One region of the Agromyces sp. G08B096 genome, then DNA from elsewhere that is predicted to be linked to it. Evidence: predicted binding sites of a transcription regulator. Region 1 holds the regulator's gene; the other holds the start of a gene.
The links. The regulator HrcA, encoded in region 1, represses chaperone genes, less so after heat shock. The targets are predictions, from matches to a motif close to TTNGCACTCGNNNNNNNCGAGTGCNAA.

Region 1 (3,404 bases):
TCGACGCCGAGCTCCGTCGCGGCCTGCACCGCGAGCTCGTCCCGGTCTCCCTTGGCGAGGGCCTGCACCAACGTCAGCGAGCGGTCGGGGCGTTCCTCGACCACCACTTCGCCGACCTCGACCACGAGCTCACGCGGGCCGGTCGCGGCGACCGCTCCGCGCACGATCGTGCCCCGCCCATCGCCGATCGCGAGCCGCTCGCCCACCCGGACGCGGGCGACCGTCACCGCGTGCCTGGCCTCGTCACCGGTCAGCTCGAACCGGTCGCCGGGGCCGAGCCCCGCGAGCTCGGCGGACTCGGCGAGGTAGAGGCTGCTCATTGGGCCCGCTCCGGTCGAGGCATCCGCTCGCCCGTCACCCGAGGAACCGGTCGCGGAGCTTCGCGAACAGGCCCTGCTGGAAGTGGCTGAGCTCGGGCTTGTGCGGCTTCCTGGCCGCGGCGAGCTGCTCGACGAGCGCCCGCTCCTTGCCCGAGAGCTTCGTGGGCGTGACCACCTGCACGCCGATCCTGAGGTCGCCGCGCCCGGAGCCGCGGAGCTTGGTGACGCCGCGGTCCTTGACGGTGAGAATCTCGCCCGACTGGGTGCCGGCCTTCAGCTCGACCTCCACGTCGCCGTCGAGCGCCGGGATCGTGGCGGTGGTGCCGAGGATCGCGTCGGTCATCGCGACCTCGAGGGTCGCCAGCAGGTCGTCGCCGTTGCGACTGAAGACGTCGTGCGTGCGCACCTTGATCTCGAGGTAGAGGTCGCCGTTCGGGCCTCCCGCGGGGCCGGCCTCGCCCGAGCCCGGCATCTGCAGGCGCACGCCGGTGTCGACGCCGGCGGGGATGTCGACGGGCACCGTGCGGCGCGCCCGCACCCGACCCTGCCCCTGGCAGGTGGCGCAGGGCGTCGCGATGACCGTGCCGTAGCCGCGGCACGTGCCGCACGGGCTCGAGGTCATCACGTTGCCGAGGAGCGAGCGCACCGAGCGCTGGATCGAGCCCGTGCCGTGGCAGATGTCGCACGTGATGGGCGAGGTACCGGGCTGGCAGCACGAGCCGTGGCACGTCTCGCAGACCACGGCCGTGTCGACCTCGAGGTCGCGGTGCGTGCCGAAGATGACCTCGTCGAGGCCGACCTCGACCCGGATCAGGGCGTCCTGGCCGCGCTCGCGGCGCGACCGGGGCCCGCGGGTCTGCTGGCCGGCGCCGAAGAACGTCTCGAAGATGTCGCCGAAGCCGCCGAAGCCCTGGCCGCCGAAGCCGCCCTGGCCGCCGCCGAGGTCGTACTGCTCGCGCTGGCGCGGGTCTGAGAGCACATCGTACGCGTGCGTGACCTCTTTGAAGCGCTCGGATGCCTCCGCCCCGGGGTTCACGTCGGGGTGCAGCTCGCGGGCGAGACGGCGGTACGCCTTCTTGATCTCATCGGGGGTGGCGTCGCGCGAGACGCCGAGGACCTCGTAGTGGTCGGCCACGGAGGGCGGTTCCTTTCGATCGTGGTGCAGGCGGGCGCGCGGCCCGCCGCGGGTCAGTGCTCGCCGAGCGTGCGCGAGAGGTACCGGGCGACCGCCCGGACCGCGGCCATGCTGGCGGTGTAATCCATGCGGGTGGGGCCGACGATGCCGAGCCGGGAGACGTCCCGGCCGGCGACCGAGAACGCACTCGAGACGACGGAGGCCTCCGCGAGCCCGAACGGCGCGTTCTCGCGCCCGATGCGCACGGCCACGCCGTGCGGGTCGGCGGCCATCTCGCCGAACAGGCGCAGGAGCACGACCTGCTCCTCGATGGCCTCGATGACGCCCAGGATGGAGCCCGAGAAGTCCTGCTCGGTGCGGACGAGGTTCGCGGCGCCGGCGACGACGAGCCGGTCGCCGCGCTGCGCTCGCGCCTGGTCGGCGAGGGTCGCCGCGAGCATGTGGAGCACGGCGGCGTGACGCGGGTCGGCGCCCGCGATCTCGCCGGAGAGCGCGGCTGAGGCATCCGCCATCGTCAGCCCGTCGGCGACCTCGTTGAGGCGCACGCGGAGCGAGGCGAGCGTCTCCTCGTCGACCTCGTCGCCGAGGTCGACGAGCCGCTGCTCGACCTGACCCGAGTCGGTGATCAGGATGCACATCACGCGCGTCGGCGAGAGGTGCACGAGTTCGACGTGGCGGACGCGGGAGCTCGCGAAGCTCGGCACCTGCACGATGGCGAGCTGGTTGGTGAGCTGGGCGATGAGCCTTACCGTGCGCGAGAGGAGCTCGTCGAGGTCGCCGGCCTCGCCGAGGAAGGTCTCGATCGCGTGCCGTTGCGCCGGGGTCAGGGGCCGGACGTCGGTCAGCTGGTCGACGAAGACGCGGTATCCCTTGTCGGTCGGGATGCGCCCCGAGGAGGTGTGCGGCGCGGCGATGAGCTCCTCCTCTTCGAGGAGGGCCATGTCGTTGCGGATCGTCGCGGCGGACACCCCGAAGGAGTGGCGCTCGACGATCGACTTCGAGCCGACGGGCTCGCGGGAGGCGACATAGTCCTGCACGATCGCACGCAGCACCGCGAGTCCGCGTTCCGAGACCATCGACCCTCGCCCTCCCGTTCTTAGCACTCCGTTCGCCTGAGTGCTAATGATACCGCGACATTCCGGGACTCCGCCGTTGCCGGGCGTCCCGCCGCGACGCTACCGTATGCAGGTCCGCGACTCCCCCGTCCCCACGCGGACGCCGCGCGCATCGCGGCACCATCCCTCCCGTCCGAAAGGCAGCCCATGACCGACCCCGACGCGTCGAACCCCGGCGCGAACGTCCCCCCGACGCCGCCCTCGGCGCCGGCCCCGCAGCCGGCGCACCCCGCGGAGCCGCTGACCCCCGCCCAGGACAAGCAGTGGGCGATGTTCGCCCACCTCGGCGGCGTGCTCATCATCCTCGGCGGGCTGAGCGGCTGGGCCGGTCTCCTCGCCGTCCTGCCGGCGCTCATCATCTTCCTCGCGCTCGGCAAGCGCGGTGCGCTCACCCGGCAGGAGTCGAAGGAGGCGCTGAACTTCCAGATCACGGTGGTGGCCGCGCTCCTCGTCTGGACCATCCTGTCCGCGATCATCCTCGGCATCGTGTTCGCCGCCGCGCTCGGCCTCGGCTCGTTCGCGGCGTTCGCCGGCCTGAGCTTCGTGTTCGGGCTCGTGGCCTGGGCGATCGTCGTCGCCGACGTGGTCTTCTCGATCATCGCCGCGGTCCGCGTGAACGCCGGCGGCAGCTACCGGTACCCCTTCGCCATCCGCCTCGTCAAGTAGGCGGGCGGCACCGGCGCGCCGGGGCGGGTCTTCCGCCCCGGCGCGCTCGTCTGAGAACATGGCGACGACCCGCGAATGACGGGCACGAAGAAGGAGCCTCCATGTCCGACCAAACGCCTCCCACGCCGCCGACCCCTCCGGGGCCGCCGACGCCTCCCCCGCCCGCCA
Region 2 (3,404 bases), 850 kb from region 1:
CTGAACGGCACGGCCACGGCGGGCCTCGCGGCGCGCGCGGCCGAGACGCTGCAGGCGGCCGGCATCCCCGTCGGCGCCACCGCCAACGCGAGCGAGCAGGATCTCACCGAGAGCTACGTGTACTACGCCTCGCCCGAGCTCGAGGGCGCCGCGCGGGGCGTCGCGCAGGCCCTTCCGGAGATGGACGTGCGGCTCGACCCGAAGTTCGCCGAGATCGGCACGCCGCTCGCGGTCGTGCTCGGCGCCGACTACGCGACCGCCACCGGCGGCTGATCGCGCCCGGCCCTGCGGGCCCGAATCGTTGCCATTCTGCGACATTTCGCCGCGGAACCCCTCTTGTGCGCGCCCGCCGCGTCCCTCCAATCTGGAGAAGGTCGCTCGATCCCGTGTGGAACGCCACGCATCATCCGGTGCACGTCAGCACGAAGGGGGGCCCGGTACTGGCCGCAGGCACGTGCTGACGACACACTGCAACATGGGAGCAACGCATGGCGAACGGAACCGTCAAGTGGTTCAACGCTGAAAAGGGATACGGGTTCATCACGGTCGACGGCGGCGGCCAGGACGTCTTCGTCCACTACTCCGCGATCGACATGGCGGGCTACAAGGTCCTCGAGGAGGGCCAGCAGGTCGTCTTCGAGGTCGGCACGGGGGCCAAGGGCCCTCAGGCCGAATCGGTGCGCCCCGCCTGATCTCACTCGTCCCGGATGCGCCGCCCGATGCGTCGGGCGGCGCTTCCGTGTCTCCGGGCGGCGCTTCCGTGTCTCCGGGCGGCGGCAGTCGCGACACGCGGGCGACCCGCGCCGCGCGGAGAGCGGACCGGCGTGTCCGGTCCGGCTACGATGACGCCATGCCGGGGGGAGCCGCGCGTCCCGCGCCGAGGCGCGCGGGCGTCGCCATCGCGACGTCGATCGCGGTCCTCGCCGTCGCCGCGCTCGCGGGCTGCGAGCCCGCCGGTCCGGTGCCGACCGGCACGCCGGCCCCAGGCGCGGCGGCGCGACCCGTGCCCGCCGACCCCGCCCCGCCCGTCGCGGTCGCGTTCGCGCCGCTCCGCGGGACGCCCATGGATGCCTCGGCGCTCGACCATCCCTCCATCGCGGTGAAGATCGACGATCACGAGGAGGCGAGGCCCCAGATCGGCCTGAACCGCGCGGACCTCGTCTTCGAGGAGCTCGTCGAGGGCGGGCTCACCCGCTACGCCGCCGTGTGGCACGCCGACGTGCCGGAGGAGGTCGGTCCCGTCCGCTCGATCCGGCCGATGGATCCCGACATCGTGGTGCCCTTCGGCGGGCTCGTGGCGTACTCGGGCGGCCAGGAGCAGTTCGTGGCCATGATGGAGGACACCCCGGTGGTGAACCTCGTCTTCGACTTCGACGACTCGGGCCTCTTCACCCGTGCCGACGATCGCCCGTCGCCCCACGACGTGCTGCTCGCGGCGGACGAGGCCGTCGGCCGGCACACCGAGCTGGGTCCGCCGCCGGTGCAGTTCGCCTACGGGTCCACCGATCCGCTCGCACCGCTGGGCGCGGCGGCGACGCCGACGTCGCGCATCGACGCGGTCTTCTCCGAGTCGCGGTTCCCGTCGTGGGAATGGGATGCCTCCGCGGGCGTGTGGCTGCGGCTGCAGGAGGGCCGGCCCGACACCGACGCGTCGGGCGACCGGGTGCGCGCGACCAACGTCGTGACGCTGCGCGTCGCCATCGACTGGTCGTACGGGGATGTGCCGCGCACGGTGCTCGGCGGCGCCGGCGAGGCCTGGGTCTCGGTGGCCGGGCGGACGGCCCACGGCTCGTGGTCGAAGGCGTCGCAGGAGGCGCCGATCGTGCTGAGCGCCGACGACGGGTCGCCGCTCCGGCTCGCGCCGGGCACGACCTGGATCGAGCTCGTGCCCGTCGACGGGTCGGTCGGCTTCACGCCCTGATCGCGGTCGCGCGTGCGGCATCCGCTCGCTTGCACTCTCGAATCGAGAGTGCCAGAATCGGTGTTAGCACTCGTCTCATCCGAGTGCTAACCCCAGAATCTCCAGACGTCCGGGAAGGGACGAGAGACACACATGGCAAAGATCATCGCTTTCAACGAGGAGGCCCGCCGCGGTCTCGAGCGTGGCCTCAACACGCTCGCCGACGCGGTCAAGGTGACCCTCGGCCCGCGCGGCCGCAACGTCGTGCTCGAGAAGAAGTGGGGCGCCCCCACCATCACCAACGACGGCGTGTCGATCGCCAAGGAGATCGAGCTCGACGACCCGTACGAGAAGATCGGCGCCGAGCTCGTCAAGGAGGTCGCGAAGAAGACCGACGACGTCGCCGGTGACGGCACCACGACCTCGGTCGTGCTCGCCCAGGCGCTGGTCCGCGAGGGCCTCCGCAACGTCGCCGCGGGCGCCGACCCGATCAGCCTCAAGCGCGGCATCGAGAAGGCCGTCGCGGCCGTCTCCGAGGAGCTGCTCTCGGCCGCCAAGGAGATCGAGACCAAGGACGAGATCGCGGCGACCGCGTCGATCTCCGCCGCCGACCCCCAGATCGGCGAGATCATCGCCGAGGCGATCGACAAGGTCGGCAAGGAGGGCGTCGTCACCGTCGAGGAGTCGAACACTTTCGGCACCGAGCTCGAGCTGACCGAGGGCATGCGCTTCGACAAGGGCTACCTGTCGGCGTACTTCGTCACCGACCCCGAGCGCCAGGAGGCGGTCTTCGAGGACCCGTACATCCTCATCGCCAACTCCAAGATCTCGAACATCAAGGACCTCCTGCCGATCGTCGACAAGGTCATCCAGACCGGCAAGCAGCTCCTCATCATCGCTGAGGACGTCGACGGCGAGGCGCTCGCGACGCTCATCGTCAACAAGGTGCGCGGCATCTTCAAGTCGGTCGCCGTCAAGGCGCCCGGCTTCGGCGACCGCCGCAAGGCCCAGCTGCAGGACATCGCCATCCTCACGGGCGGCCAGGTCATCAGCGAGGAGCTCGGCCTCAAGCTCGAGAACGTCACCCTCGACCTGCTCGGCCAGGCCCGCAAGGTCGTCATCACCAAGGACGAGACCACCATCGTCGAGGGCGCGGGCGACCCCGAGCAGATCGCCGGCCGCGTGGCCCAGATCCGCCAGGAGATCGAGAACACCGACTCCGACTACGACCGCGAGAAGCTGCAGGAGCGCCTCGCCAAGCTCGCCGGCGGCGTCGCCGTCATCAAGGCGGGCGCGGCCACCGAGGTCGAGCTCAAGGAGCGCAAGCACCGCATCGAGGACGCCGTCCGCAACGCGAAGGCCGCCGTCGAGGAGGGCATCGTCGCCGGTGGTGGCGTCGCCCTCATCCAGGCCGGTGCGAAGGCCTTCGGCAAGCTCGAGCTCTCGGGCGACGAGGCGACCGGTGCGAACATCGTCAAGGTCGCGATCGAGGCTCCGCTCAAGC

Region 2: the regulator HrcA is predicted to act here: its motif matches at 1,985-2,011, upstream of groL (chaperonin GroEL).

What each region holds. Positions count from the first base shown of each region.
Region 1 covers NZ_CP158374.1:1,892,975-1,896,378, forward strand. The annotation lists gene ABIQ69_RS09165 (16S rRNA (uracil(1498)-N(3))-methyltransferase) at 1-320, opposite strand, end outside; gene dnaJ (molecular chaperone DnaJ) at 355-1,455, opposite strand; gene hrcA (heat-inducible transcriptional repressor HrcA) at 1,509-2,531, opposite strand; gene ABIQ69_RS09180 (DUF4870 domain-containing protein) at 2,718-3,236, shown strand; gene ABIQ69_RS09185 (DUF4870 domain-containing protein) at 3,338-3,404, shown strand, end outside.
Region 2 covers NZ_CP158374.1:1,039,377-1,042,780, forward strand. The annotation lists gene ABIQ69_RS05130 (LytR C-terminal domain-containing protein) at 1-273, shown strand, start outside; gene ABIQ69_RS05135 (cold-shock protein) at 489-692, shown strand; gene ABIQ69_RS05140 (DUF3048 domain-containing protein) at 851-1,921, shown strand; gene groL (chaperonin GroEL) at 2,054-3,404, shown strand, end outside.